Regions from separate parts of the Rahnella sp. 2050 genome, predicted to be linked through region 4. Evidence: predicted binding sites of a transcription regulator. Region 4 holds the regulator's gene; each other region holds the start of a gene.
What was found. Region 4 encodes PhoB, which activates phosphate uptake and scavenging genes when phosphate is short. Its sites were predicted from a motif close to CTGTCATAAAACTGNCNNAT; they were not measured.
Positions count from the first base shown of each region.

Region 1: the regulator PhoB is predicted to act here: its motif matches at 5,738-5,757, upstream of ABIC79_RS02250 (phosphoethanolamine transferase).
Region 2: the regulator PhoB is predicted to act here: its motif matches at 6,086-6,105, upstream of ABIC79_RS23560 (MIP/aquaporin family protein).
Region 3: the regulator PhoB is predicted to act here: its motif matches at 2,794-2,813, upstream of phoA (alkaline phosphatase).

Region 1 is NZ_JBEPKE010000001.1:526,983-534,622, reverse strand. It holds gene ABIC79_RS02270 (EAL domain-containing protein) at 1-780, opposite strand, end outside; gene ABIC79_RS02265 (alpha/beta fold hydrolase) at 1,310-2,323, shown strand; gene ABIC79_RS02260 (phenolic acid decarboxylase) at 2,408-2,914, opposite strand; gene ABIC79_RS02255 (LysR family transcriptional regulator) at 3,060-3,956, shown strand; gene ABIC79_RS02250 (phosphoethanolamine transferase) at 3,992-5,626, opposite strand; gene lpxA (acyl-ACP--UDP-N-acetylglucosamine O-acyltransferase) at 5,988-6,776, shown strand; gene ABIC79_RS02240 (DUF2891 domain-containing protein) at 6,820-7,640, opposite strand, start outside.
Region 2 is NZ_JBEPKE010000010.1:80,183-87,822, forward strand. It holds gene ABIC79_RS23535 (DUF805 domain-containing protein) at 1-13, shown strand, start outside; gene fpr (ferredoxin--NADP(+) reductase) at 30-776, opposite strand; gene emrD (multidrug efflux MFS transporter EmrD) at 1,100-2,293, shown strand; gene glpX (class II fructose-bisphosphatase) at 2,350-3,360, opposite strand; gene glpK (glycerol kinase GlpK) at 3,504-5,027, opposite strand; gene ABIC79_RS23560 (MIP/aquaporin family protein) at 5,073-5,921, opposite strand; gene zapB (septal ring assembly protein ZapB) at 6,499-6,738, shown strand; gene rraA (ribonuclease E activity regulator RraA) at 6,803-7,288, opposite strand; gene ABIC79_RS23575 (1,4-dihydroxy-2-naphthoate polyprenyltransferase) at 7,409-7,640, opposite strand, start outside.
Region 3 is NZ_JBEPKE010000001.1:477,283-484,922, forward strand. It holds gene ABIC79_RS02040 (DHA2 family efflux MFS transporter permease subunit) at 1-915, shown strand, start outside; gene ABIC79_RS02045 (L,D-transpeptidase family protein) at 1,177-2,097, shown strand; gene phoA (alkaline phosphatase) at 2,895-4,325, shown strand; gene ABIC79_RS02055 (cation diffusion facilitator family transporter) at 4,496-5,407, opposite strand; gene ABIC79_RS02060 (HlyD family secretion protein) at 5,687-6,877, shown strand; gene ABIC79_RS02065 (DHA2 family efflux MFS transporter permease subunit) at 6,874-7,640, shown strand, end outside.
Region 4 is NZ_JBEPKE010000002.1:849,005-856,644, forward strand. It holds gene ABIC79_RS11195 (ABC transporter substrate-binding protein) at 1-444, opposite strand, end outside; gene sbcC (exonuclease subunit SbcC) at 684-3,932, opposite strand; gene sbcD (exonuclease subunit SbcD) at 3,929-5,167, opposite strand; gene phoB (phosphate response regulator transcription factor PhoB) at 5,395-6,084, shown strand; gene phoR (phosphate regulon sensor histidine kinase PhoR) at 6,107-7,426, shown strand; gene ABIC79_RS11220 (helix-turn-helix domain-containing protein) at 7,460-7,640, opposite strand, start outside.

The sequences.
Region 1 (7,640 bases), on a different contig from region 4:
CGTCGGGCTGCCGACACGGCCGAGCAGACTGTAGGTCATGAAAGCGATAAATAAGCTGAGCAGCGGGAACAATATCAGGCTGACGGTGGCGTAATCAAAAACATAACCCCAGTGGTCACTGGGCCGGATCACTAAGCGAATCGCGTAGGGGTAGTTCTGAGAAGCAAGCTCCATACGTTCACCGTCCGGCCAGCCTTCACCGGTGTGAATGCTGCCATTGCTGTCCATCCACTGGTCGCCTACCTGCAATACCAGATAAGCGTGAGTGCTGAGCAACGACAGGATGTTGTGCAGAAAATAGCCATCCACACCAACCAGCACGCCGCTGCCGTTAACGTCATGACGATAGGCAATAAGAGGATGATCGGGCGTGATGCTGTTGCCACGCATCAGCATTAACCGTCCGTCGATATATTTGTCGGTCGAGATATTGTCAGCACGCGGGCCGAATAAGGAGGCGCAGTAAATCGTATTCTGGCGGTAGAGGTTGACCGTGCGGACATTGGGCACTTTGGCTACCTGCCAGCGTAGCGCCTGCACGGTGTTGGCATCGCAGGGGACGCCAATCAGATTCTCAACGGCACTGGTGGCAATGGCGGCATTATCCAGCGTCATATCCACCAGCCTCACTGACTGTTGCAGGTTTGCGGCGGTATCACGGCGTAATCCCTGAGAAGTTTGCCACGAGATCGCCAGTATGCCGAGAGCAGCAACAACAAGGAATGCGAGTAGTGAAAGGCATATTCGGACAGAGCGTCGGGTTAACCAGTTTAGGGCCAAGGGTATCCCCCAGTGAGAGTCAGAGAGCGGCATTTTGTCCCGTTAATATACCTCATAGTCCCGCTCTGCGGTGTGGAGCTTTGCGAAGAAGATTCGGTATGGCACTGATTTAAAGGTGACGTTTTGCTCAAAAAATACCTATCTGAACCGATATTTCTACCCTGACAATATATAAAAATAATTTTTTAATTAAATGATGGGTTTTTTATATCATTATGCTTGTGTTTATACCCCGCCGGGGAATATGTGATATTTATTATGTTAAGAAAGATGGAATATTCCCTGTCCTTATGAATAATTATCTCAACAGGTGTCTTAAGTCAGAAATGAAAAATATCTTTGCTTCACACTGACGAAAGACCTTTATTAACGTTAAGTGATGGGTCAATCATAAGGTGTGAAATATGTCTGAGAATAACGCCATATCACAATTATCCGGAATGTTGGATAAGTGGTTTTCCTGACGGCGTAAAGTTTGTAGCATAAGGCTTTACGCCGTCGGTTCCGTGAACACCACCAGGACAACCCCATGCTTCCCCGTTTTAAACTGCTCTTTTGTGCTGCTGTTTTATCGTTCTCCTTCTCCGGCGCGTCAATGGCTGCCGATGCGCCTTCTTACGGTCCGCAATTGCAGGGATTTGATTATCCGTTCCCGCTGAAACAATTCTCTTTTAATTCCCAGGGTGCCCCGCTGCAAATGGGGTATCTGGATGTGCCGCCCACCGGGCACAAAAATGGTCAGACCGTGGTGCTGATGCATGGCAAGAATTTCTGTGCCGCGACCTGGGGTGACACTATTTCGGCGCTGGTCAGTAAAGGCTACCGGGTTATCGCGCCCGATCAGGTCGGGTTCTGTTCGTCGACCAAACCTTCGCATTACCAGTACAGTTTCCAGCAACTGGCGACCAACACGCATGATTTGCTTAAAAGTCTGAAGATTACCAAAGCGGTGATTGTCGGGCATTCGACCGGCGGTATGCTGGCGACGCGCTACAGCCTGATGTATGCGCCGGAAGTGTCGAAACTGGTGCTGGTGAACCCGATTGGTCTGGAAGACTGGAAAGCTAAGGGCGTGCCGTATCGTACCGTCGATCAGTGGTACGACCGTGAGCTGAAAACCTCGGCGGAAAGCATTAAACAGTACGAACTCAAAACCTATTACGTGAATAAGTGGAAACCGGAATACGACCGCTGGGTCGATATGCTGGCAGGGCTGAACAACGGGCCGGGGCATAAACTGGTGGCCTGGAACTCGGCACTGATATACGACATGATTTTCACGCAGCCGGTCTTTTACGAATTCAAAAACCTGCGTGTACCGACCACGCTGATGATCGGCACGGCTGATACGACAGCCATCGGCAGCGATATTGCGCCGCCTGCGGTAAAAGCAAAAATCGGTCATTACAACGTGCTGGGTAAACAGGTTGCGAAGCTTATTCCGCACGCGAAACTGATTGAGTTTAAAGGTCTGGGCCACGCACCGCAGATGGAAGAACCGGAAAGATTCAATGCGACGCTGCTGAAAACGCTGGCGCGCTGATGTTCCTGTCCCCCTGAAACGGTATTCATGAAAAAAACCGCAGTCATGACGGACTGCGGTTTTTTTATGTCTGCGGGTTAACGATTAACGCAGATTGTCCGGGAAGTTAGCCGGTAACTCGCTGGCAGCGCAGTCGATCACAGTGTCATTGTCAGCGCCGCAGTCACGGACGAAGGTAATGGTGGCGAATTCGTCGATGACTTCAGTCGGATAAGCGGGTCCGGCATCGCGGTAAGCATTCATCAATGGAATATGTTCGTTCTGGAAGCACACGGTTTTTTCCGGATTGTTCATGATCCAGCGTGGGAAGAAAATGGTGCCGTGGAACACGTTGTCGCCCAGATTTACAATCAGGCTGACATCTGTACCGGTCGGTTCTGTCCAGGAAATTTTGTACACATCAGAAGCCACACGCACGATATAGGCTTTCTGGTCTTTCACCCAGCGGTTACCGACCAGCCCGCTATGGATGCGGTAATCCAGCGTTTCGGCATTTTTCACATAGATTTCATAATTCCAGCCGTTGTCGTAAGTGTAAACAACGTGTTTGCCGATGAAATTGCTCAGGTCATGTTTATCAAAGTTGCTCATGGTAATTCTCCTTAATGCAGTAACAGGTGAAATGTTTTGTTTCGATGAGGAGAATATTACGCGCTAAAAAATTGATAAAAAAACGCTGATTTCAGATGGAAATAATCTAAAATTTAGATGTGTTTTACCTAAAGGGAGTAAAAATATGGCACTTCCACGCACCACACTTGAGCAGTGGGTGGTATTACAAACGGTGATTGAACAAGGAAGTTACGCGCAGGCCGCAGAGGTACTGAACCGCAGTCAGTCTTCCGTCAGTTATGCCCTGAGTGGGTTACAGGAACGTCTCGGTCTGCCGTTGCTGGAGATTCATGGCCGTAAAGCGACGCTGACGGAACAGGGGCGGGCGTTGCTGATGCAGGCCACGCCGCTGATTTCCGCCTTTTTGCAACTTGAGCACCGTGCCGCCGGGCTGAAAGACGGGACGCGCACCGAACTGAGCCTGGTTGTCGACAGTGTCTTTCCCAAATACCGTCTGTTTCGCGCACTCAAAAATTTTCAGCAGCAGTTTCCCGATACCCGTGTTCATCTGACAGAAATTCTGCGCGGCGAAAGCCTTAAGCAATTAAATGAACGATCAGCGGATTTATACATCACCACACTGGCACCGGAAAATGCGATACAGGGGCGCTTCCTGCTCGACGTGGATTTTGTGCCGGTGGCCAAAAGCGATCATCCGCTGATGAGCCTCACCGTTCCGCTGACTGCGCAGGATCTGGCGCGTTTTCCGCTGATTAGCGTGGCCGACCGGCACGCGCCGCGTGCAGAAAATGTGTCATCCGGCCCTGTTGCCAGCTGGACATTCACCACTGTCGGGGCCGCAATGGAAGCCATTGCGGTGGGCGTGGGGTACGGCTGGCTGCCGCTGGAAAGTGTGGAAAAAGCGCTGGAGAGCGGTTTGCTCCGCCGACTGGAATTATCAGCCAGAACGGTGCGGCAAACGGCTTTGTATATGGTGATGGATAATGAATCTGAGCGGTTTGATAAAACGGTCAGCACGCTGGCAAAAAGCATTCTGACGGAGTGCGGTTTGCTGCCATAACGTTCTGGCAGCAAACCGTTTCAACAGGGGCGTGATTACCTTTGTGATGTACGACAGGCTGCCAGAATATCCAGTTGCGGATCACGTTCCGAGGTTTGCACGTCCATCGCGCTCAGCACGGTGTGGAACAGGTTATCCTGTGAAACGTCTTTGTTCACGGCATACGATTTCAGGCATTGCAGATCAATTCCCTGCGCTTTCACATAACCGCTGGATAACCAGAACAGCATCGGCACGTGTGTCTGTTGCGCCGGTGCCACGCTGTAAGGCGTGCCGTGCAAATACAGGCCATTTTCACCCAGCGATTCGCCATGGTCAGAAAGATAAATCACGGCCACGTTGTACTTATCCTGATACTGCTTCGCCTTCTCAATCACCTGCGACACCGTGTAATCCGTGTAAAGCAGGGTATTATCGTAGGTATTCACCAGTTGTTCCTGAGAACAGTTTTCAATATCGCTGCGCGGGCAGTCAGGCATAAACTTACGGAATTCCTGCGGATAGCGTTTGTAGTACGTCGGGCCGTGGCTGCCGATCAGATGTAAGCCAATCAGCGTATTTTTGCCGTCAGGTTTGATGTCGTCATCGATATTCTGCATCAGCGCCATGTCGTAGCAGGTATCGCCATCACAGTATTTACCGTCTTTTTTTGTATCGATGGTGATATTCGGCACACGGTCGCATACGCCTTTACAGCCTTCATCATTGTCTTTCCAGAACACCGAAACACCGGCTTTATGCAGGATATCCAGCAAGCCTTCACTGTTACGGGCGCGGTTGGCGTCGTAGCGGGTGCGCTTCATATTCGAGAACATGCACGGCACAGAAATCGCCGTTGCCGTGCCGCATGACGTCATTTTATTAAAGAACACCACGTCAGGAATAGCCTGTGTGTACTGATTAGTCGGTTTGGCGTAACCCTCAGATGACTGATTTTGCGCCCGCGCGGTTTCCCCAATCACCAGGAACACCAGATTTGGTTTCTGCCCCGGTTGCTGCACCAGTTTTGCATCGTTGCCAATAGTCTGGAACGGCATTTTCGGCGTGAAGTAACGGTGATTGATGTACTGGAACGCGCTGTAGAGGTAGTTTGTCGGCACAATTTCCAGATTCAGGGTGCGGTTGTTACGGCCTACAGAGGCGTAATCTTTGTAAAAAATCCCGGCAATGGAGGCAACCACCAGCAATGAAATCACCATCGACACCAGACGGACACCGAGACGGCGTAACGGCGTTTTTTCATAGCTGACCGGTGTCAGGAAAAGCAAAATAGCGGGCAAAACGCCGGTGAAGACAAACCACAGTATCACTTTCAGATTCAGGTAAGACGACGCTTCAGCCGATTGCGTCTCGAGAATATTTTCGATCATGCCGCGATCAAATACGACCTGGAAGGTCATCATCGCAAAACTGGCGAGGGCACTGACCGGCAGCACGATAATAAAGAATGGCTTAAGCAATGGACGAAAGCTGAAAGGGGTGAACACAAAGTTCAGTGCGGCAAACAGCGCAACCGGAATGCTCAGGGCAAAAGCCAGGTTGTACGCGGGCAGTGCATGTAAGATGTGATAAAAATGCAGCAAAATCGGCAGATTAACGATAAAGGTAAAATACAGGGTCAGCAGTAAAGTCAGCGTAAAGTAGCTAATCTTCGGAAATATAGAGCGCAATGAAAACTCCCAACAGGGTGGTGGTAGCAGCGTTGATGTGAAGGAAACATAACGTATAGAAATGAATATCCAATAGAATATTCATCCAAGCTTAAGAAAGCCTTAATCTACCTGTCATAAAATTTTCATTATGCAGCGTTTCCGAAAAGGTTCAGAAAATAAAAAAAATATAAGAGACCGCCTTTTCGATCCTGAAGCCTTATGCTGTGCCGTGTAGCGATGCGGATGTTCAACGAAACACTCCCCTTGTTTAAACCTCTCTGAGTGCGTTTCCCTCCGCTCATTTTGATCTTTCCCTGATTATGCCTGTCCGGTTTAATTCACTACTGACTGCCTGCTGGCTGTCAGAAGGATGTTCGTGTTGATTTCATCTTCGGCCACAATTGCGGCCAGCAGTATCATAGAGCCAGGTGTCATTATCGGCCCGCGAGTGGTTATCGGGCCTTTCTGCTTTATTTCCGCCGGTGTGCAAATCGGCGAAGGAACACACATTTCTTCTCATGTCGTTATCAACGGCAATACCAAAATTGGCACGGATAACCAGATTGGCATGGGCTCATCCATTGGCGAGATCAGCCAGGATTTGAAATACGCCGGAGAACCCACCGGGCTGGAAATCGGCAATGGAAACCGCATTGGCCGCCACGTGACACTGCATCGCGGCACCGTGCAGGGCGGTGGTATGACCCGGATCGGGCACCTGAATGTGTTTGAAGGGGGCGTGCATGTCGGCCATGACTGTCAGATAGGAAATGCCACGTTTATCGGCGAACACAGTGCTCTGGCGGGGCATGTTTCATTAGGCAGTGATGCCCGGATTGATGCCCTGAGCGCGGTGCATCAGTTTTGTATTATTGGCACGGGCGTCCATCTCCTTGCTAATACCTGTGTGGTGCAGGACGTGCCGCCTTTTGTGATAGCGGGGGGAAATCGCGCGGTGCCGAAAGGGATAAACGAGCAGGCAACGGAATTTTGCCGGGCCGGAAAAGCGCAGCAAAATGTCATCCGCTATCTGTACGATTTGCTTTATCACCAGCCGGAATCGGTGGAACGGGTGAAGGGGGAAATTGAGCAGCTCAGCGCGGAATATCCGTTACTGTGCCACTTCAATGCATTTTTCCTTGATTCAGCGCGCGGGATTATTCGCTAACGATTTCACGGAAACCCTGCGGCTGAACAGAGGAAGAGGGCTGTCAGGCTTCGAGTGCCAACAGGGCAAAGGTCGCCAGCCAGTGTTCGCCCATGTAGGTGCTGTCGAGATGGTTCAGCGCGCTGTGCAGATGGGCTTCTGCCGTCTGGCGCAGCAAGGCCGCACGCGGATCGCCCGCTGGCAGCGCAGAGGCCAGCGAACGCTGACACCAGGCGCGGCTGAGATTCAGTCCGTCCAGATGGCCAATTTTACCGTCACTGCGGTCAGTGACCGTGGCGGGGGTGAAAAGCGTGGCAGGCTGGCTGTGAGCCAGATCCGGCAGGAAACGGCCAAACCAGGTCACAAATGCTTCGCCCGGCAGAACGCGCCGCATCAGTTCAGCCTCCATCAGGGAGGGTGACAGGAATTCATCACCGCCCGGTTCCCACGCCTGACAATGCACATCTTGCAGATGCCAGCGCAGCGCCGTTTCTTCGATCAGTTCTGCCAGTTTGTGATGCTTAACGCAGCTCGCATAATCAAGCGTTAATGCCAGCGCAAACGCGGTGTTGAAATGGCTGCCGACCCGCAGGGGATAGGTGGCTTTGGGCAAAAACTCACTAAAACTCTTTTCGAAGAACCGGCTCATCGGCGCCAGCGTTTTTGCCCATTCAGCAGCCTGCGGCAATGCCATCTCATGCAATTGCTGGCTCAGCGCCAGAAACCACGCCCAGCCATACGGTCTTTCAAATCCGGCATGTTGCGGTTGTTGCAGATAGGCCATTTCACCGGCGACGTTTTCTGGCGTGAAATGCTGGCCGATCACCGCAATGATTTTTTCAGCTTCCGGTAATTGCGGAAAACGATCCAGCAGGCGCAGCAATA
Region 2 (7,640 bases), on a different contig from region 4:
TAAATTCCGCTAGTTTCGCGGTAACAGACTTACCAGTAATGCTCGCTGGTCATATGGCCAGGCTTACGTTTGAGATGTTTGCGCATACCCCGCGTGTCTTTCAGTACTTGCTGGGTATCGCGAACCATCTGCGGATTGCCGCACAACATCACGTGGCTGTCCTCTGCCAGCATCTTAAGGCCGACAGCCGCTTCCAGTGCACCACTTTCAATCAGCGCAGGCACGCGACCGGTCAGCGAACCGGAAATCTCCTCGCGACTGACCACGGTCTGGATATGGAGTTTGCCCTCATAACGGCGTTGCAGTTGCTGCATTAATGGCAGATAGCTGAGATCTGCTGCAAAGCGTGCCGCGTGAACCAGAACAATATTCTTGAACCGCTCCAGTCCGATACCTTCCTGCAAAATAGACAGATACGGCCCGATAGCGGTACCGGTTGCCAGCATCCACAGGGTCGCGCATTCAGGCACTTCTTCAACCACGAAAAATCCGGCGGCTTCTTTGGTGATGTTGATTTCGTCACCGGGCTGCATCACGTGAAGCCGCGGGCTGAGTTTTCCTTCCGGCACATTCACCAGATAAAACTCCAGTTCGCCGCTGGAGGGTGGGTTTACATAGGAATACGCGCGCTGCACCCGCTCGCCGTCAATATCCAGCGAAAGTTTGGCGAACTGGCCAGCGGTAAAAGGATCGATGGGCGCATTGACCGTGATGCTGAACAAATTGTCTGTCCAGTGCTCAACTTTTTTGACTTTTCCTGTCACCCAATCAGCCATAAAAAACTCCCGTGGTTTCTGATTTCTTCATGTAGTGAGAAATATGAATTGCAAAATTATGTCCTGATTTTATTTCAAATTTTCCGAATCCCGTATCGGTTAAATGTTATCAGCCTGTTCATCACCCGTTAGCCAATATCGATTTTCGTACACCCTGCGTTACACATGTGGTTCCCGCTGCTGCCAGTACAGGTTGAGAAGAGTTTCCTACAACACTCGCTTATTCATATTAATTTGTTAACTTATGCGCCGCTGTAGTCTGGCTGAATTTACTGGTTATTTGTTCTGCACTTTTCCAATCTTATTTGATAATGAACTGAAAAATGAAAAATCTGGAAAATATCCACCTGCTTATCATGCTCATTTTGCTGGTGGCTGTCGGGCAAATGGCACAAACCATTTATGTGCCGAATATCGCGGACATGGCCACCAGTCTGGCCGTGAAACCGGGCGCGGTACAGCGGGTGATGGCAGCCTATCTGCTGACATACGGCGGCTCGCAACTGGTTTACGGCCCGCTTTCCGATAATATTGGCCGTAAACCGGTGATCCTCACCGGCCTGATGATTTTCCTGATTGGTGCGGCGGGCGCGATGATGTCAACGAGCCTGAATATGCTGATCGCCTTTGCAGCCATTCAGGGGTTGGGCACCGGTGTGGCGGGCGTAATGGCGAGAACCATGCCGCGTGATCTCTACAGTGGCGGCGCGTTGCGCCATGCCAACAGCCTGCTGAACATGGGCATTCTGATCAGCCCGCTGCTGGCGCCGGTGATTGGTGGCGCACTGTCAGCGTGGTTAGGCTGGCGGGCCAGTTTTGGTTTCCTGCTGATTCTGTGCGCCGGTGTGGCGTTTTCGATGTACCGCTGGTTGCCGGAAACTCGTCCGGAATTCACTGCCGACCATCCGCCGCGCAACATGCTGGGCAGCCTGCGTTTATTGCTGGCCGACGCCAATTTCAGCCGCTATCTGGTGATGCTGGTCGGTGCACTGGCCGGTGTGGCGGTGTTTGAAGCCAGTTGCGGTGTGCTGATGGGCGGTGTCCTCGGGCTGAGCGGTGTGATGGTCAGCGTACTGTTTATCCTGCCGATCCCTGCTGCCTTCTTTGGTGCCTGGTATGCCGGGCGGGCGGAGAAAAGTTTCCAGCAACTGATGTGGCATTCGGTCATCAGTTGTCTGCTGGCCGGTCTGGCGATGTGGATCCCTGGCTGGCTGGGTATCATGAATATCTGGACGCTGGTGGTGCCGGCTTCGCTGTTTTTCTTTGGCGCTGGCATGTTGTTCCCGCTGGCGACCACCGGTGCAATGGAGCCTTTCCCGTATCTGGCGGGCGCGGCCGGTGCGCTGGTTGGCGGATTGCAGAATATGGGGTCAGGGCTGGTAGCATGGATGTCGGCGATGTTGCCGCAAACCGGTCAGTTCAGCCTCGGGTTACTGATGTTTACGATGGCATTGCTGATTTTACTGTGCTGGTGGCCGATGTCGAACCGTAGCCAGCATGAAGGACATACTGCCTGATGGTGCAAAAGCAGGGCGCTGATGGCCCTGCTTTTTGATGACCGGAAGGAAGTTGATCAGATAATAAATTCGTGCAGCGCAGCGTCTTTTCGGTCGAGGTAATGGGTCGAGCGGATACGGCGGATGGTGCGGGATTTTCCGCGGATCAGCAGCGTCTCGGTGGTCGCCATGTTTCCCTGACGGCTGATGCCTTCCAGCAGGTCGCCTTTGGTAATACCGGTCGCGGAGAAAATCACGTTATCGTTACGCGCCATATCATCCAGCAGCAGCACTTTACCGGCCTCGATCCCCATCGCTTTACAGCGCGCCAGCTCTTCTTCGCCGATACGACGGTTTTCCGGTGTATCGCCTTTCACATCATGACGCGCCAGCAAACGGCCCTGCATATCGCCATCCAGCGCACGGATCACCGCAGCGGAAATCACGCCTTCCGGCGCACCGCCGATGCCATACAGCACATCCACTTCACTTTCCGGCATGCAGGTCAGGATTGTCGCCGCCACATCGCCGTCCGGGAATGCGAACACACGCACGCCTGACGCCAGCATTTCGCGGATGGCGTCGTCGTGACGGGGTTTTGCCAGAACAGCGACGGTCAGTTCGGTCAGCGGTTTATCCAGCGCTTTAGCAATATTGGCCAGATTCTCTGCCAGCGTCAGTTCGAGATTAATTGCGCCTTTTGCGCCCGGCCCGACGGCGATCTTTTCCATGTACATGTCGGGTGCATTGAGGAACGAACCTTTGTCGCCAACTGCCAGCACAGCCAGTGCATTGGACTGGCCCATGGCGGTCATGCGTGTACCTTCAATGGGATCGACCGCGATATCCACCGCGTCGCCGTTGCCGGTACCGACTTTTTCACCGATATACAGCATCGGCGCTTCATCAATTTCCCCTTCGCCAATCACGATAGTACCGTCGATATCGACTTTATTGAGCATGATGCGCATGGACTGAACGGCAGCGTTATCGGCAAGGTTTTTATCGCCACGACCCAGCCATTTGTAACCGGCGAGCGCGGCAGCTTCGGTCACGCGGGAGAACTCGATTGCTAATTCACGTTTCATTGGAAAGCCTGTAGAAAGAAAAAAAGAGGTCGGTGAGGCGAGGCTCATCTGTGGCGCAGATTTTAGCACAACGGGAAAGGTGCATAAAAAAACTCCCCGGATGGGGAGTTTCAGAAAGGGGTGTTGGCGATAATATCTGGCGATTACTCGTCGTGATCTTCCCACGAACGAACGCGTGCCACCGCTTTTTGCCAGCCTTTATAGCGGACATTACGTTCCGTCGTTTCAATGCTTGGGCGGAATTCACGTTCGATGGTCGCTTTGCTGCGCACTTCTTCCAGGTCGTTCCAGAAGCCGACGGCCAGACCTGCCAGGAAAGCAGAACCCAGCGCGGTGACTTCCAGCACCTCAGGGCGCTCAACGCGGGTGCCAAGAATGTCTGACTGGAATTGCATCAGGAAGTTGTTGGCCACCGCACCGCCGTCCACACGCAGTGCCTGCAGACGAGCGCCCGAGTCTGCCTGCATGGCATCCAGTACGTCGCGGGTCTGGTAAGCGATAGATTCCAGCGTCGCGCGGATGATGTGGTTGCTGTTCGCACCACGGCTCAGACCGAAGATTGCGCCGCGGGCATACGGATCCCAGTAAGGGGCGCCGAGGCCGGTAAAGGCGGGCACTACGTAAACGCCGTTCGTGTCTTTCACTTTCATGGCGAAATATTCGGAGTCAGTTGCGTCGCTGATCAGTTTCAGTTCGTCACGCAGCCACTGAATGGACGCACCGCCGACAAACACGGCCCCTTCCAGCGCGTAGTTCACTTCGCCGCGCGGGCCGCAGGCGATGGTGGTCAGCAGGCCATTTTTAGAGGCGACCGCTTCAGTACCGGTATTCATCAGCAGGAAGCAACCAGTGCCGTAGGTGTTTTTCGCCATACCAGGTTGTACACACAGCTGACCATAGAGCGCCGCCTGCTGGTCACCTGCGATGCCAGCGATAGGAATACGCGTACCGCCTTTACCACCAATGTTGGTCTGGCCGTAAATCTCAGAAGAAGAGCGAACTTCCGGCAGCATTTCACGCGGAATATCCAGCACTTCCAGCATGCGCTCATCCCATTGCAGATCATGGATGTTGAACAGCATGGTACGCGAAGCGTTGGTGTAATCCGTCACGTGAACACGTCCCTGCGTCATTTTCCAGACCAACCAGGTGTCGACGGTGCCGAACAGCAGTTCGCCGCGTTTAGCGCGTTCGCGAGAACCTTCAACGTTGTCGAGGATCCACTTCAGTTTGGTGCCGGAGAAGTAAGGGTCGATAACCAGGCCGGTGTTATGGCGAATGTATTCTTCCAGACCGTCTTTTTTCAGTTTTTCGCAGATGTCAGCAGTTCGGCGACATTGCCAGACAATCGCGTTATAGATTGGCTTGCCAGTTTCTTTTTCCCACACGATGGTGGTTTCGCGCTGGTTGGTGATACCGATACCGGCAATCTGATCGGAGTTAATGTCGGCTTTCGCCAGTACTTCCACCAGCACCGAGCTTTGCGATGACCAGATTTCCATCGGGTCGTGCTCAACCCAGCCTGACTTAGGGTAGATCTGGGTGAATTCGCGTTGTGACACGCTGACGATATTGGCATCGTGATCCAGCACTACCGCGCGTGAACTGGTTGTACCCTGGTCGAGTGCAACAATGTATTTTTTTTCGTGAGTCGTATCTGCTGACATAATATTCATCCTGCGAATGAGTAAGCTGTGGAACAGTTTAGCCGATCAGGCCTTACGCTGTTTGGATGGCTGAGGTGCTTTTTCTTCTGCCGGCTCATTAATCTGATTTGGCAAATGGCGGCCGATCAGCGCTTTATACGCGATGGCACCCAGAGAAGCACCGAGCAGCGGGCCAAAAATCGGCACCAGGAAATAAGGAATATCGCGCGCGCCGGTGAAGGCAACCTTGCCCCAGCCAGCGAAGTAGGCGAAGACTTTCGGACCAAAGTCACGTGCCGGGTTCAGGGCGAATCCGGTCAGTGGCCCCATGGAGGCACCGATAACCGCGATCAGGATACCGATCAGCAATGGCGCCAGCGGACCACGTGGAATGCCGTTGCCGTCATCGGTCAGGCCGAGGATCAGCGCCATCAGAATGGCCGTAATCACCGTTTCTACCAGAAACGCCTGCAATACGCTGATGTGCGGGTTTGGATAGGTAGAGAAAATACCGGCCAGATCCAGACTTTCGACGCTGCCGCGCACCATGTTGTGGCTTTGCTCAAAATCGAAGAACAGGTTGTAGTAAAGGCCGTAGACCAGTGCGGCGGCGCAGAAAGCTCCCGCGACTTGCGCAATGATGTAAGGCAGAACTTTGCGTCCTTCAAAGTTTGCAAACAAACAAAGTGCGACGGTCACCGCCGGATTCAGGTGTGCGCCGGAGATGGCGGCAGTCAGGTAGATGGCCATTGCCACACCCAGACCCCAGATAATACTGATTTCCCACTGACCAAAGGTTGCCCCGGCAAGTTTCATTGCTGCGACACAGCCCGCACCAAAGAAAATGATAAGCCCGGTACCCAGAAACTCAGCGATGCACTGACCTTTTAATGTGGAACTCATGGTTTGGCTCATAGTTTGATCCTGCTAAGGATGATGTTAATGGTTAGTTATAATTTTTCTGTTATGTCGTTTGTGAACGTAATCGGATTTTGGCGTTCATCATTAAATGAGAACGTAATGTGAATTTATCGTTAACGAGCATAAACGAGAAATAGCGAAATCAAATTTTGTGTGTCGTGTCATAAAAATGAGCGATTTCGCGTATTGCTGGAACTTGATGCAGCGCAAAAAGTCCATGATTTAACATTTTCAGCCGCCATTTGTGACAAACGAACATCAGCGTGCCTTCCCGCGCAGCGGCTAAGGTTATTCGGCATTAAACGGTATTTCTGGTGTGTGACGCTGCTTTTTAAGCATTTCCTGATACCCGGCGCTGTTAAATTGCAACAGACTGCGTGGATAAAGGGGTTGCGGGTAGACAGAACAAAGCTGGCTACATACAATCACCCGTTAAGACACACGCTGGTTTTGCGCAATTCTCTGATGAATTCGTTATAAAAATCGACGGAGTGCAGGAATTTTTGAGCCGTGTCCGGACGATGCGGCAGAACATAAGATGTGCGCCTTGCGAACATAAGGGGACCGAAAAATGTCATTTGAAGTATTTGAGAAATTAGAAGCTAAAGTTCAGCAAGCGATTGATACCATTACTCTGTTGCAGATGGAAATCGAAGAACTGAAAGAGCAGAACAACACCCTGTCTCAGGAAGTTCAGCAAGCCAGCGGCAACCATGAGTCTCTGGTGCGTGAAAATGCGCAGCTGAAAGAAGAACAACACGTATGGCAGGATCGTCTGCGTGCATTGTTGGGAAAAATGGAAGAAGTTTAATTACTTCATATTCCAAATAAAAAAGGACGCCTTGGCGTCCTTTTTTGTTGTGCTCAGAAGGAAATCACTCAATATCGAGCGGGTCTTCGGACAGCACGATACCGGTATTATCGGCATAAAGATGGTCGCCGGAGAAGAAGGTGACGCCGCCGAAATTGACACGAATGTCGCTTTCGCCAATCCCTTCACTGCCTGCGCCAGCCGGGATAGCCGCCATCGCCTGGATACCCAGATCCAGCTCTTCGAGATCATCAACCTGACGGACTGCACCGTAAATCACGATGCCTTCCCATTCGTTTTGCAATGCAAGGCGTGCCAGTCCGGCATCCAGCAGTGCGCGACGAACAGAACCGCCACCATCGATCACTAATACACGGCCACGGCCATTTTCTTCCAGCAGGTCATAAAGCAAGCCATTATCTTCGAAGCATTTCACGGTGGTGATTTGCCCGCCAAATGAAGTACGGCCGCCAAAGTTGGAGAACAAGGGTTCAACGACATTCACTTCTTCATGGTAGATGTCGCAAAGTTCGGAAGTATCGTATTTCATAGGATTTCATCTGGTTGCTGCATGAGTGTTCAGTATATCCCTTTCCGGCGGATGTTGGCAAAATCATCAATTGTTAAATGTGAAAAGTGACCTGATAAACGCACATCAGGCCAACTTTACTCAATTGAGCAACAGACCCACTGCAAACAAGACGTTAGTCAGCAACGCGGTTTTTACCATATGTTCCAGCAACGGGCGGACTTCAGTGGATGTTGTCGATTTCATCACCCGCATCAGATGTTTTGCCAGCATTGGGAGCGCCAGAATAAACAGCCAGCCGGTCCAGTGAGGCAGGTGCAGGGCGGAGAAAATCACCAGACACAGCACGGCGGCGGTCAGAATGATGGCGTGA
Region 3 (7,640 bases), on a different contig from region 4:
ATTCATTTATTATCGATGGCAATAGCGCTCGGTTGTCTGGAATATGTGCTGGAAGAAGGCCCGCGCAAGAACTGGTTCAGCGATCCGCAAATCCAGATTTCGGCGTGGTTCTCACTGGTGGCCTTTGTGCTGTTTCTCGAACGATCCTTTTATTCGAAAAACCCGATCGTACGCCTGACGCCCTTCCGTGACCCGACATTCACCTTCGCCTGCCTGTTCAATCTGGTGGTTGGATTTGGTCTTTATGCCTCTACATATCTGACGCCGGTTTTCCTCGGCCGCATCCGCGATTTCAACAGCCTGCAAATCGGTACAACGGTGTTTGTGGTGGGTGTCGGGCAATTCTTCAGCACGATTATTGCCGCCAGATTAATCAGCCGCGTTGACCGGCGGATACTGATCACCGTGGGTTTATCCGGTTTCGCACTGAGTTTATGGCTGACGACCGCCGTGACCCCTTACTGGGGAGCAGAACAGTTTTTCTGGCCGCAGGTGGTGCGCGGCCTGTTCATTATGTTGTGCATCGTGCCGAGTGTGAACATGGCGCTGACCGCGTTTCAGGGGCCGGAACTGCGCTACGCCTCCGGGCTGTTTAACCTGATGCGTAATCTCGGCGGCGCGATTGGCATTGCCACGGTGAATACCTGGTTGCAGGACTGGACCCGCGTTCATGCGGCACGTTTCGGCGAATCGCTGGGGCAATACGGGGATCATGCGCAGGAAGTGATGGGATCGCTGGCGCAAAAAATCGGTCACCTGACGCCTGATACCGCTCAGGCATTGCTGATGGCGAAAGGCGTGTTTGGGGCGAAAGTCGCGGCGCAATCGCTGACGCTGGCGTTCAACGACATCTTTCAGGTCATGGCCTGGATGTTTATTGCCGCACTGGTTATGGTGCCGTTTTGCCGTAAATAAGGTCAGGAATGTGAAGGAAATGTGCAGGCTGCCGCAAAAAATGCGGTTGTGGCAGGGAACTTTTCTAACAAGGTGAGAAAGCTTTGGCCTGTTTGAAATAAATCCTTATAATTAGCGGCCCTGAAATGCGATTCGTTACACATACCGGATCCCTTTCAAGTGCTATGTGCAAGTACACTATTCCTCCGGCCGGTTTCTATCGGATCGGGGGGAATCAACATCCTGACAACTGCCAGTGTGGCATTAACGACCAACGAAAATATGAAAATGAGCATTCGCGCAATCCTTACCCTGGTTTTGGCAGTTGCTGCATATAGCCAGGCGTCTTTTGCTGTGGTCTACCCTCTTCCGGCCAATAATGGTCGTCTGGTCGGTGAAAACATCACAGTTACTGTTCCGCAGGGCAGCAGCCTGCCACTGGAACATTTTGCAGCGCAATACCAGATGGGTTTGAGCAACATGCTCGAAGCTAACCCTGGCGTTGACCCGTACCTGCCAACCCCGGGCACCGTGCTGACCATTCCTCAGCAGTTGATCCTGCCGGAAACCCCGCACGAAGGCATCGTGATCAACAGCGCTGAAATGCGTCTGTATTACTACCCGAAAGGCACCAATACTGTGGTCGTGCTGCCGATCGGTATCGGTGAACTGGGCAAAGACACCCCGATGAACTGGGTGACTACCGTTCAGCGTAAAAAAGCCGGTCCGACCTGGACCCCGACGGCGAAAATGCATGAAGAATATGCTTCTCGTGGCGAATTCCTGCCAGCCGTCTTCCCTGCGGGTCCGGACAACCCGATGGGGCTGTACGCGCTGTATGTCGGGCGTCTGTATGCAGTCCACGGCACCAACGCCAATTTCGGTATCGGTTTGCGCGTGAGCCACGGTTGTGTGCGTCTGCGTGATGCTGACATCAAATGGTTGTTCGACAACGTCCCGCAAGGCACCCGCGTTCAGTTCATCAACGAGCCGGTGAAAGCCACCGTGGAACCAGACGGCAAACGTTATATTGAGATCCACAACCCGCTGTCCTCTAACCAGGAAGAGTTTGATTCTCAGCAGCCACTGCCAATCACTCTGGCAGGCAGCGCAAGCAGCGTATCGATGGATCCGGCGGTCAACCAGACTGTTGTTCAGCGCGCTATCGAGATGCGTTCCGGTATGCCGGTACAGATCAACTGATTACGTCTTTGACGTTGTTGTGAAAAAGCCCCGTACATCGGGGCTTTTTTTTTGCATAGTGCCGATGCAAAGGCGGCTTCTCAGTTGCACTGAAAAGCTGACCGAGAAAGTTTCGGTTTCTCAATAACGGTGATCACTTATCGGGCAGCGCCGAAACCGCCCAAGAGGGAAACGTGCTTTTTCCCTCTTGGATCTCCCTTCGCTTTTTCAACAAGCGCTTCCGCTCGCTGGCTATGTTTCATCAGCCGCAGTGATAGCCGCAAAATCCCGCCGCTGCACGGTTCCCTTCGTTCGGGTTACAACCCGCGCAAAAAGACGCGCGGTTTTCCACCTCTCCTCAGGCGATATTTTGGAACCGGCCTCAGGCTTTTACTTCACAACCTCACTTACTTCATTCTTTAAAAAGTCGCGGGCGATTCAGAAAGCTTGCTGAACGGAGCGGCCTGGAGACCAGAGGCTCCAGGACCGAGTGAAGGAACCGCAAAGCGGCAAGATTTCCAGCCTGTCGCCGTGCTACCTGAAACATAGCCAGCGAGCGGAGCGCGCAGTAAAAGAGCCGGAGATTCTTAAGAGGCGCGGCGATAGGCGCCTCTTAAGGCCAGTTTGGGTGGCAACCCAAGGTCTTGACCTTGAAGTTGAAGTTGAAGTTAAAGTTAAAGTTAAAGTTAAAACCCAGTCTCACGGCCAGTCCGGCGCCTGTCATTAAAACGTCACAACTCTCCCTTAACCTTCCGGTAACAAAAAATATCGATATGTATATTTTTATTTCCGATGGTTTATAAAAAGGAGTTTTGATAATGCAACAATCCGTATCTCTGGTCGCCCGCGCAGTCACTGCCGCCCTGCTGCTTTCCGCTTCTGCCTCCACCCTCGCCGCTGACACCGACACGCTGACCGACCGGGCGGCAAAAGGCGTGCTGACGGAACCGGGTGGTGCCCGCCGTCTGAGCGGTGATCAGACAGCAGCGCTGAAAGCCTCGTTGTCAGACAAAACGGTGAAAAACGTGATTTTGCTGATTGGCGACGGCATGGGTGATTCTGAAATCACGTCTGCACGTAACTATGCAGAAGGCGCAGGCGGCTATTTCAAAGGCATTGATGCCCTGCCGCTGACCGGCCAGTACACGCATTATTCTGTGGATAAGAAAACGCAAAAACCAAGTTACGTGACCGATTCCGCCGCATCAGCCACCGCCTGGGCGACCGGTGTTAAAAGCTATAACGGCGCGATTGGTGTGGATGTAAACGGCAAAGATCACCAGACCATTCTTGAGATCGCCAAAGCCGCAGGCAAGGCCACCGGCAACGTCTCCACCGCAGAATTGCAGGATGCAACGCCGGCCGCACAGATTGCGCATGTGACCTCACGCAAGTGCTACGGCCCGCAAGAAACCGCAGAGAAATGCGCCAGCAACGCGCTGGAAAATGGCGGACGCGGTTCGATCACGGAACAGTTGTTGCAGGCTCGCGCTGATGTCACGCTGGGCGGCGGCAGAAAATCGTTCAGCCAGCTGGCGAAAGCCGGTGAATTTAAGGATAAATCCCTCAAAGAACAGGCGCTGACACAGGGTTATGTTTGGGTGGAAAACGCAGAACAGCTCAGTGCCATCACGCAGGCAGACCAGAAGAAACCGGTTCTTGGCCTGTTCTCCGAAGGCAACATGCCGGTGCGCTGGCAGGGTCCGAAAGCCACTTATCACGGCAACATTGATAAACCGGCTGTCACCTGTGAAGCCAATCCGCAGCGCACCGCTGACATCCCGACGCTTGCCGCCATGACTGAAAAAGCCATCGACTTGCTGAAAGCTAATCAGAACGGTTTCTTCCTGCAGGTTGAAGGCGCATCGATTGATAAACAGGATCACGCCGCTAATCCGTGCGGACAATTCGGTGAAACGGTGGATCTGGATGAGGCCGTGCAAAAAGCGCTGGAGTTCGCCCGTCAGGACGGCAACACGCTGGTTATCGTCACCGCCGACCACGCCCATTCCAGCCAGATTATCGAATCCGATGCCAAAGCCCCCGGTCTGACCCAGACGCTGACCACCAGGGACGGTGCACCGATGACTATCAGCTACGGCAACTCAGAAGATGATTCACAGGGACACACCGGGACGCAGCTGCGTATTGCCGCGTTTGGCCCGCATGCGGCGAATGTGGTGGGTCTGACGGATCAGACGGATTTGTTCTATACCATGCGGGATGCCATGGCGATTAAAGCGCAATAGTTTTGAAAATGAGGGTTTTGCTTTGCTCCTCCCCCGGCGAAGGGGGAGGACGGGAAGGAGTTTTAAGGGTAAATACTGACACTAAAAAAATTTAACTCTTTGATTTTTATTTAATACCCCACCCCAACCCTCCCCTTCGCAGGGGAGGGAGCAAACCCACAACCTTGACCTTAGTGCAATAAATTATCCAGTCTGTCGTCATCAATCCCGTCCGGCTCCAGATGAGCCGTCACATCCGCAGACTTAAACAACTTGCTCACCGCCATTTCAGCCGCATCACCGATATCGTGCCCGACATCCACCGTCAGATTGCCATCAACCTCGACGTGAAACTCGACAAATACGCGGTCGCCGCCGTTGCGGGTGCGAATGTCATGTACACCGCGCACGCCTTCAACACTTAATACTGCCGCTTTCACGCGCTTGCGGTCATCTGCACTCAGTTCGCGATCAAGCAACTGGGTCAGTGCATCTGCCGCCATACCGCGCGCATTCCAGATCATATAGAAGGAAATCAACAGTGCGCCGATGGAGTCGGAACGCGTCCAACCGAAGTAACGCTCGAAAATCAGCGCCAGCAGTACGGCAATATTCACCGCGACGTCCGTAATGTAGTGCGCGCGGTCAGCCGCGATGGCCGTTGATCCGGTACGTTTCACCACATAGGTTTGCATCAGCACCAGCCCGGTGGCGGCCAGCGAACTGCCGATGATCACCCAGATACCAAGACCGAGCTGCGCCAGGGGTTCCGGATTAATGATGCGCCCGATGGATTCACCGCCGAGCACCAGCCCCGCGCCGCCCAGTAACAGCGCCTGTACAAACGCGGCCACAGCTTCGGCTTTGCCGTGGCCGTAACGGTGGCCTTTGTCTGCCGGACGGATGGCATAACGCACGCCGATCAGCGTCACCATCGAGGCCAGTACATCGACCAGACCGTCGGCGGCAGAGGTCAGCAGCGCAATCGAACCGGTGGCGGCCCACGCCCAGACTTTGACGCAAACCAGGATCAGCGCGACGCACAGCGACACCAGCGAGGCAATACGTGTCAGGCCTTTATAGGAAGGCGCGGGACGGGTCATGGGTTGACCCACAAGAATGGTTGTTGTTGGGAATGTTTCACAAAAATGTCCTGAAGCAGAGAATCAACTTTATTTGAAAAATACAAATACCAGCCCGGCATTATAACCCATTTCCAACTTTTAAGACGTTCCCTATGGTTTGGATCTTTGTGCTTTCCCTAAGGTTAATTGACATGGATTTACTTGCATTTACATCAATACGTTCTAGCTTAAAACAAGATTTCTTTGTTCCGGCGCGTGGCGGCCGATAATCAGAAGAGCACTATTCAGAAGAGCATTATGACAAACGATAACAAGACACAGCCCTCCGCGTCCGGCGACGCAAATACTGAACTCGATTCCAGCCAGGTAAAATCAGGAGGAGGTCACACTCAGGATCCCAAAGACCAGAAAAATCCCGACGACAGTAAACAGGATAACGATGAAAAGCGTAAAGGCCCCGGCAAGAAACCCCTGATCATCCTCGGGATTGTGGTAGTGGTGATGGTGGTCGTGGCACTGGTCTGGTGGCTGATGACCAAAGATCAGGTCAGCACCGATGACGCCTTTACCGAAGGTGATGCCGTCACCATCGCGCCGAAAATTGCCGGTTATGTCACTCATCTTGCGGTGAAAGATAACCAGTTCGTGAAGAAAGGCGACTTACTGGTGGAAATCGATCCGCGTGACGCGGCCGCGCAGCGCGATCAGGCACAGGCTCAGCTCGGTCTGGCGGTCGCGCAGTTGCATCAGGCGCAGGCGCAATACGATCTGGCGAAAGTACAATATCCGGCGCAGCTTGCTCAGGCGAAAGCCCAGCAGACGCGGGCGGAAGCCAATTTGCTGAATGCCACTGCCGATTTCCGTCGTCAGCGCGGCGTAGACCCGCGTGCCACCACGCAACAAAATATTGATACGTCCAACGCGCAGGTGCGTTCTGCAGCCGCTGATCTGGAAAATGCCAAAGCGCAGGTGCAGGTTGCCGCGCAGGTACAGCTGAATATCCGTCAGGCTGAAACCAACGTCGAAGCTCGTCAGCAACAGGTTGAACAGGCGAAAGCTCAGCTGGAAACGGCGACGCTCAACCTCTCCTATGCGCAGGTGCGCGCACCGTTCGACGGCTACGTCACCAAGCGTAATGTGCAGCTCGGTACGCTGGTTCAGGCTGGCACCTCGCTGTTCTCAGTGGTTTCAAAAGATATCTGGATCGCCGCAAACTACAAAGAATCGCAGCTCGAACGCATGCGCCCCGGCAACAAGGTAGAAATTACCGTCGATGCCTTCCCGGACATCAAACTTCACGGCCACGTTGACAGTATTCAACAAGGTACCGGTTCGCGCTTCTCGGCCTTCCCGGCTGAAAACGCCACCGGCAACTACGTGAAAATCGTTCAGCGCGTGCCGGTGAAAATCGTCATCGACAGCGGTCTTGATGAGAATCACCCTCTGCCGCTGGGTCTGTCTGTCGAACCGACGGTGACCGTCGAATGAATGAAGATCGCAGCTACTGGAAACCCAAGGCCAATCCGTGGGCAGTTGCCGCCGTCGTGACCATTGCGGTGTTCATGGAAATCCTGGACACCACTATCGTTAACGTGGCGCTGCCGCACGTCGCCGGTTCATTATCTTCCAGTTATGACGAATCGACCTGGGTGCTGACGTCCTATCTGGTGGCGAACGGTATCGTGCTGCCGATTTCGGCGTTTCTCAGCCGCGTGATGGGCCGCAAAACTTACTTCCTGATCTGTATCGGCATGTTCACCGTTTGCTCCTTCCTGTGCGGCATCGCCACCGAACTGTGGCAGATGATCTTATTCCGCATCCTGCAGGGCTTTTTCGGCGGCGGTTTGCAGCCGATCCAGCAATCGGTTTTGCTGGATTACTTTAAACCGGAAGATCGCGGCAAAGCGTTTGGCCTTTCATCGATTGCCATTATTGTCGCGCCGGTCGTCGGCCCGACACTTGGCGGTTACATCACGGATAACTTCAGCTGGCGCTGGGTATTCCTGATCAATATTCCGGTCGGGATTATTGCCCTGCTGGCGATTTATCAGCTGCTGGAAGATCCGCCGTGGGAGCGCAAGGCCAAAGGCAAACTCAGTATTGATTACATCGGTATCGGGCTGATTGCGCTGGGTCTGGGCTGCTTACAGGTGATGATGGATCGCGGCGAAGACGATGACTGGTTCCAGTCCGGCTTTATTGTCACCTTTGCTGTGCTGGCGGCCACCGGGATTGTCGGCGCGGTTTACTG
Region 4 (7,640 bases):
TTTCAGGTCACTGATAGCTTTTGCCGGGCTGTTGAGCGGCACCAGAAATTCATCTAACACCAGCGTATGGTTTGACGGGTTAGAACAGATAATTTTGAACAGACCCGGCGAGGTGATCGCCCCGAGTCCCAGCGCGCCGGTTGCCGTGCCGTTGGCGCAGCCGTGGATCCTGCCGGTGATCATCCCTTCGACAATTTGCTGGGCGCTGGCGAATTTAACGCCTTTCACATTCAGCCCGGCTTGTTTAAAAAAGCCCTGCTCCAGTGCCACATACAGCGGCAAACCACCGACAATCGGCCAGTAACCAATACGAATTTCATCGTCGTCGGCTGCAAAAACTGACGTCGGGATCATTCCGCCAAGGGTGGACACTCCGCCGGTAATGGCGAGCCATTTCATCAGCTGGCGACGTTTTTTATCAACTTCAGGTTTGATGTTTTTCATTGGCGGTTCCCTAAGCGGTTATGAGGACGTTGCAACTTGTACTGCAACTTGTATACATAACGTTAAGCACAGGGCGTGCCAGTTCGTTCCGGCAGCGGGAATAAACGTAAATTCAGCAGGTTGAGGAAAAAGCGCGCACTGAACTGGTGCGATTTTTGTGCACGCTTTCACAAAAAGGATCCACCGCAGGGCATGTGGCTAGCAATTTATCTAGCAACCTGCCCGGCAGTGGCGAGGGATCAGACTTTAAATTCACTGCTCAGGCGGCTGACGCCCAGACCGTTCACTTTGGTGACTTTGATCTGCACCGGAATACGGTCTTTCATCGCCTCGACATGGCTGATCACGCCGATGGTTTTACCCGAGGCATTCAGGCTGTCGAGCGCATCCAGCGCGGTATCCAGCGTGTCGGCATCGAGCGTACCGAAACCTTCGTCAAGGAACAGCGAGTCGATGCGGGTTTTATCGCTGACCAGATCGGACAGCGCCAGGGCCAGTGCCAGGCTGACCAGGAAGCTTTCGCCGCCGGATAGCGTGCGGGTATCGCGCACGGCATCGGCCTGCCAGGTATCGACCACCTGCAGTTCCAGCGCATCGCTGGTTTTGCGCTGCAACAGATAACGTCCGTGCAATTTTTCCAGCTGGCGGTTGGCCAGATACACCAGATGATCGAGCGTCAGACCCTGCGCGAATTTACGGAATTTCGCACCGTCGCTGGAGCCAATCATCTGGTTGAGATAACCCCAGTCATCACAGGTCCGCTGCGCCTGCGCAATCTGCGCAATCAGCGTCTGCTGACCATGGTGGCGTTGCTTGTCGCTTTCCAGCTGATTTTTCACTTCGCCCAGACGTTGTTGCAGGACTTTCAGTTGTTGTGCCAGCTCCGCCTGTTGCACCGTCAGGGCGTTAAGATCACTGTCGGTTTCACTCAGATGTGCAGGACGGGCAAGCTGATGTTTTTCGAGCTGCTGACGGGCATCCGCCAGTAATGCCTGCGCCTGTGCCAGTTGTTGTTGCAGATGTTCTTTGCGTTGCTGAAGCTGCTGGCGCAACGCGTCGTCGAGCAGCGCCAGTTTCACTGCGGCTTCATCCGAAAATCCACTGGCGCTCAATGCCTGCTGCCACGCCTGTTCCACCTGCGTCAGTTGTGCGGCGGTCTGTAACTGTTGCTGCTGAGTACTGGCCAACTGACCGGCCAACTGGTCGCGCTGTTCCTGCGCCTTATGCAGCGCGGTCTGGACATCACTCAGCGCTTGTTCTGTCGCCTGTTGTTGCTGATGTAAGTGCTCGCGAACCTGAGCAACCTGACGCTCTCCGAACAGTTCGAGGCGTCGGGCATTCAGCTCAGAAAGGGATTTTTCACCTTCCGCCAGTTGCTTTTGCAACCGCACGAGGTCTTGCTGAGATTTTGCCTGCATCTCTTCCAGCCGGGTAACGCGCTCTGTCAGCAAGGCGCTTTGCTGCTGCACTTTCTGCTGTGCATTCAGTGCGTCGTTCAGGGCATCTTTGGCCTGTTGCAGGGCCCGCGCCAGCTGTTCGTGCTGGCTCAGTCGCGCCTGCGACTGCTGCTCTTCCTCATCGCGGGCGGTCAGCCATTGCGTGATGTCGGCGGTATCATGCAGCGTAAACGTCAGATTCAGCGGCGCACTGAGTTGTTGCCAGTTCAGGGTATGCGCATTCAGTTGTTGCTGATCCTGCTCAAGCTGAGTTTGCAGCCGTGTTTGTTGCTCTTTCAGGCCTTTAATTTTCGCCGCCAGTTCGATACCGCTGGCTTTTGCTGCATCGAATTCCAGTTGCATTTTCTCGACGCGCTGCGCGGTTTCAGAAGGTTTAACCTCCTGATAATGTTCAATCGCCGGATGTGATGTTGAGCCGCACAGCGGACAGGCTTTGCCGCTTTGCAAATTCGCACGTTCGGCTTCAAGGCTGACGATCAGCATTTCCTGTTTATGCAGCGCCTTGACGTCGTTCAGATGTTCCAGTTGTTTCTGACATTGCAGACGGATCGCGCCCAGACGCAGTTCTTCTTCGGCCAGCAGCATCTGGTACTGCGCAAAATCTTTATGTTGTTGCTGCACGCGCTGGTTCAGTTGCGGGAAGATTTGCGAGAGTGAAAACAGCTGCTGCCGCACCGGCCGGAGCTGCATGAGTTCGGTTTGACGTTTTTGTAACACTACCTGCGGGTACTGTTTTTCCAGTTCAGCCTGACGTTGTTGTGCAACGTTAAGGGCTTCAGTCAGCGCGGCCTGACGGGTGTGATGCTGGCGGCTTTCCTCATCCAGTTTCTGACGTTCCGCCGTGATTTGCTGCAGCGTCGCGCTATGTTCACCAGCCTGTTTCTGCGACTCGCTGACCGCCTGTTGTGTTTCCACCAGCGATTTGCGCCATTGCGCGATTTCGCTATCCAGTGGCAGGATTTTTTCTTCGATCAGCGTCTGCATCTGACGCTGTTCTTCCGCCTGTTTCTGCCGTGCAGTGTGCGCCTGTTCCACCGCCAGACTCAGCGGCGTCATCTGTGCAATCTGCTGCTCCTGCTGCTGCGTCAGTTGTATCAGTAATTGCTGAAGGCGCTGCGCGTCATCCTGACAGCGCTGGCGATCATTGAGTAACGGACGCAGTTTTTCTGCCGGTTCGCTGCGCGCCAGTTGCTGTAACTGCGGCGCGGCGGCCAGATTTTCCTGCTCTGCGGCGGTCAGTTGTTGCTGAGACTGCTGCTGTTTTTGCTGCACCTGCTGCCACTGTTGCAGCCAGTTCAGATCCTGCTGGCGCTGCTGCGCCTGCTGACTGAGGCTGATTTCCTGCGTGTTCAGTTCAGCACGTTGTGCTTCCAGCGTCTGGCGCTGTTCTTCGCTGAGCAGTTCGATTCCGGCCATGCGCTGATGCAGACCGTCCAGCGCAATGCGCGCTTCTTTATGTTGCTCAAACACGCGTTGAGAAAGCAGACCGTAAATCTCGGTGCCGGTCAGTTCTTCCAGCAATTCGGCGCGGTCGTTGGCATCGGCATTCAGAAACGCGGCGAACTGCCCCTGTGAAAGCATCATGGATTTGGTGAAACGGCCGAAATCCAGCCCGGTCAGTGTGGCGATGGCATCGAGTTTATCGCGCACTTTATCCGCCAGAATTTTGCCGTCGGCCAGTAACGCCAGCTCGACTTTCGGTGCCTGCAGATTGCCGTCAGGGGAATTTTTGGCGCGGCGCTGGCTCCAGAAAGCGCGGTAACCCACACCTTTGACTTCAAACTCCACTTCGGCCAGCGATTCTGCGGTGTGGCGGGTCATCAGTTCATTCTGGCTTGGTGTAATGTTCAGCCGTGGCGTCTGATGATAAAGCGCCAGACAAATGGCATCGAGCAGGGTGGTTTTCCCCGCACCGGTCGGGCCGGTGATGGCGAATAATCCGTTGCTGGCAAACGGCTCGGCGGTGAAATCAATTTTCCATTCGCCTTCCAGCGAGTTCAGGTTTTTTAAACGCAGGCTGAGAATTTTCATTGTGCGCTGTCCTCCGCGTTCTGACCGTTGGTAACCTGTTCAACCACCTGCGCAAACAACGTGCGCATCCGTGCCTGACGCGGCTCGTCAGGGTCCGGTTCCAGCGCCAGCCGTCGTTCAAACACGTCGCTGACGCTCAGTTCGCTGAGGGTTTCTTTTTCCTGCTGCTCAATACTGTTGATTCGCTGTTCTTTGCTGCGGCGTAACAGCACGACTTCTACCGGGAGATCTTCCGTCAGCGCCTGAATGCGTCGCTGGATGTCGCTGAGATAATCCTGGGTGGAGACTTCAATATCGAGCCACACCGGTTTGGCCGGATCACCGCCTTCGAACTGTGCCAGTTGGTGTTCAATCTCCACCAGCGAGCCTTTGATTACCTGCATCGGCTGGAAAACCGGGATTTCCAGTGTGTCGATGGCGTTGAGCGTCGCACCATCAAAATCAAGTAAGTACACACTTTTAGCTTTGCTCAGTTCGTCAAAACTCAGGGCAATCGGCGAACCGCTGTAACGGATATGTTCGGTTTTGGCGACGCATTGTGCACGGTGAATATGACCCAGTGCCACATAATCGACCGGCGGAAAGGCCTGCGCCGGAAACGCATCGAGCGTACCTATATAGATGTCGCGCACGGAATCAGAGGTACTGACGCCGACAGTCGTCAGATGGCCGGTCGCAATAATAGGCAGCGGCATGCCCAGTTCGTCACGTCTGGCCTGCGCAGCCTGCCAGAGCGCGTCATAATGCGCGGCGATGGCTTCCTGCAATGCCAGTTGCTTGTCGCTGCCGGACTGTCCCGCCTGGCTGGCGAGCAGATCACGCGGGCGTAAAAACGGGATAGCGCACAGTATCGCGCCGGGTTTCCCGTCACGCTGACTGAGCACTAAAATCTGTTCAGAAAGGTTTTCACCGACGGTGGCAATCACCCGCGTATTCAGGCAGGAAAGGAGCTCGCGCGATTCATTGAGCGTGGCGACAGAATCGTGGTTACCAGCCAGCACCACCAGCTGGCAGCCGGTTTGCTGTAATTCCACCACGAAGCGGTTATACAATTCGCGGGCATAACTGGGTGGGGATCCCGTGTCGAAAATATCGCCCGCGACAATCACGGCGTCGACCTGATGTTGTTGCACCTGACCGGTCAGCCAGCGCAAAAATGCCTGATGTTCGGCTGCACGGCTTTTAGTGAAAAAGTACTGGCCGAGGTGCCAGTCTGAGGTGTGGATCAGGCGCATGAGACTCCCGTATGAACCCTGGATGACGACAATGGGGTAAAGTATAAACGTCGGCAGGGGAAGCTGTCCCCGATAAATCAGACCAATTTCAGCAAGATGGCCGGAAATTATCTGTCATAGTTGACTGTAATGAACCATTCTTTTCATTCATAAATCTGTCACAAAACTGACGCATAATGGCGCCCGCAATCAAATAAAAGATCGCTAACCTATTGGCAGGACCTACGATGGCTAGACGTATATTGGTGGTTGAAGACGAAGCTCCAATCCGTGAAATGGTGTGTTTTGTACTGGAACAAAATGGCTATCAGGCCGTAGAAGCTGAGGATTTTGATTCAGCGATTGGGCAGCTTGTTGAACCTTACCCTGAACTGATCCTGCTTGACTGGATGTTACCTGGCGGTTCCGGTATTCAGTTTATTAAGCATCTTAAACGTGAGGCACTGACCCGCGAAATTCCGGTGATGATGCTGACCGCACGCGGTGAAGAAGAAGATCGGGTGCGCGGCCTTGAAGTGGGTGCCGATGATTACATCACTAAACCGTTTTCTCCGAAAGAACTGGTTGCCCGCATTAAAGCCGTGATGCGTCGCATCTCGCCAATGGCGGTGGAAGAAGTGATCGACATGCAGGGTTTAAGCCTGGATCCGTCGTCTCACCGGGTAATGGCCAACGAGCAGGCGCTCGATATGGGGCCGACCGAATTTAAGTTATTACACTTCTTTATGACCCATTCCGAACGTGTATACAGCCGCGAACAGTTGCTCAATAACGTCTGGGGCACTAACGTTTATGTGGAAGATCGCACGGTTGACGTGCATATTCGTCGTTTACGTAAGGCGCTGGAAACCAGTGGACATGACAGAATGATCCAGACTGTTCGTGGTACCGGATACCGTTTTTCAACGCGTTATTGAGCCCTCACAGCGGAGAATCTGTGTGCTAGAACGTTTGTCATGGAAACGACTGGCGGGTGAATTGTTTCTCTTTTGCCTGCCAGCGTTAATTCTCGGTATCTTCGTCGGCCATTTCGGCTGGCTCCTCCTGGTGTCGCTGATGGCGGCACTGGGCTGGAATTATTACAACCAGCTTAAACTCTCTCACTGGCTGTGGCTCGACCGCAGCATTACGCCACCGAATGGGCGCTGGAGCTGGGAGCCGCTGTTTTACGGGCTGAACCAGATGCAGATACGCAACCGGCGTCGCCGTCGGGAATTAGGTCAGCTCATCAAACGTTTTCGCAGCGGTGCCGAATCGCTGCCGGATGCCGTGGTGCTGACCACTGAAGATGGCAATATTTTCTGGTGTAACGGACTGGCGCAGGATTTGCTCGGTTTCCGCTGGCCGGAAGATAACGGGCAACATATCTTCAACCTGCTGCGTTATCCGGAATTCCGGCTGTGGATCCAGACCCGCGATTTCAGCCGGGCGCTGAATTTACAACTCAATAATGAGCATTATGTCGAATTTCGCGTCATGCCTTATTCCGAAGGACAACTGCTGATGGTGGCACGCGACGTGACCCAGATGCGTCAGCTTGAAGGCGCACGGCGTAACTTCTTCGCTAACGTCAGTCATGAACTGAGAACCCCATTGACGGTATTGCAGGGGTATCTGGAAATGATGGAAGACGCCAAGCTGGAAGAGCCTTTCCGCACTAAAGCGCTGGATACCATGCAGGAACAGACGCGGCGGATGGACGGGCTGGTGAAACAGCTGCTGACGCTGTCGAAAATCGAAGCCTCAGCGAATATTGATTTGCACGAAAAAGTGGATATTCCGGTGATGCTCGGCATGCTCGAACGTGAAGTGCAAACGTTAAGCAACGGCAGGCATGAAGTGGTGTTTCGCGTAAACGACAAGCTGAAGGTCTTTGGTAATGAAGATCAACTGCGCAGCGCGGTGTCGAACCTGGTGTATAACGCGGTTAACCACACGCCAGCGGGGACACGGATTGAAGTCAGCTGGCAACAAACGCCGCATGGCGCACAGTTCCAGATCAGCGACAACGGACCGGGCATTGCGCCGCAGCACCTGCCGCGCCTGACCGAACGTTTCTACCGCGTCGATAAAGCCCGTTCACGTCAGACCGGCGGCAGCGGACTGGGACTGGCAATCGTCAAACATGCGCTCAGCCATCACCACACGAAACTTGAAGTCATGAGTGAAGTCGGCGTCGGTACCCGGTTTATGTTTATGCTGGCGCCGAAGTTGATTGTTCCTCAGGAACAGGCCAGCCAAAGCGGCGTAAAGGGATAAAAATCAAGCCACAGCAACAAGCTGTGGCTTCTTTTAGCAGATGATCTGTAAACCTTTTTCTTCAATTAGCATCAGTAAGATCAGCGCCGCTCCGGTGGGTTTGGTTTCATCCCGCTCCCATTTTTGAATGCTGTTGGCGGACATATTGATGAGTCTTGCCAGTACGCCCTGACTGATTTTTTCTTTCTCACGCAAAGCGCGAATGCGTTCAGCA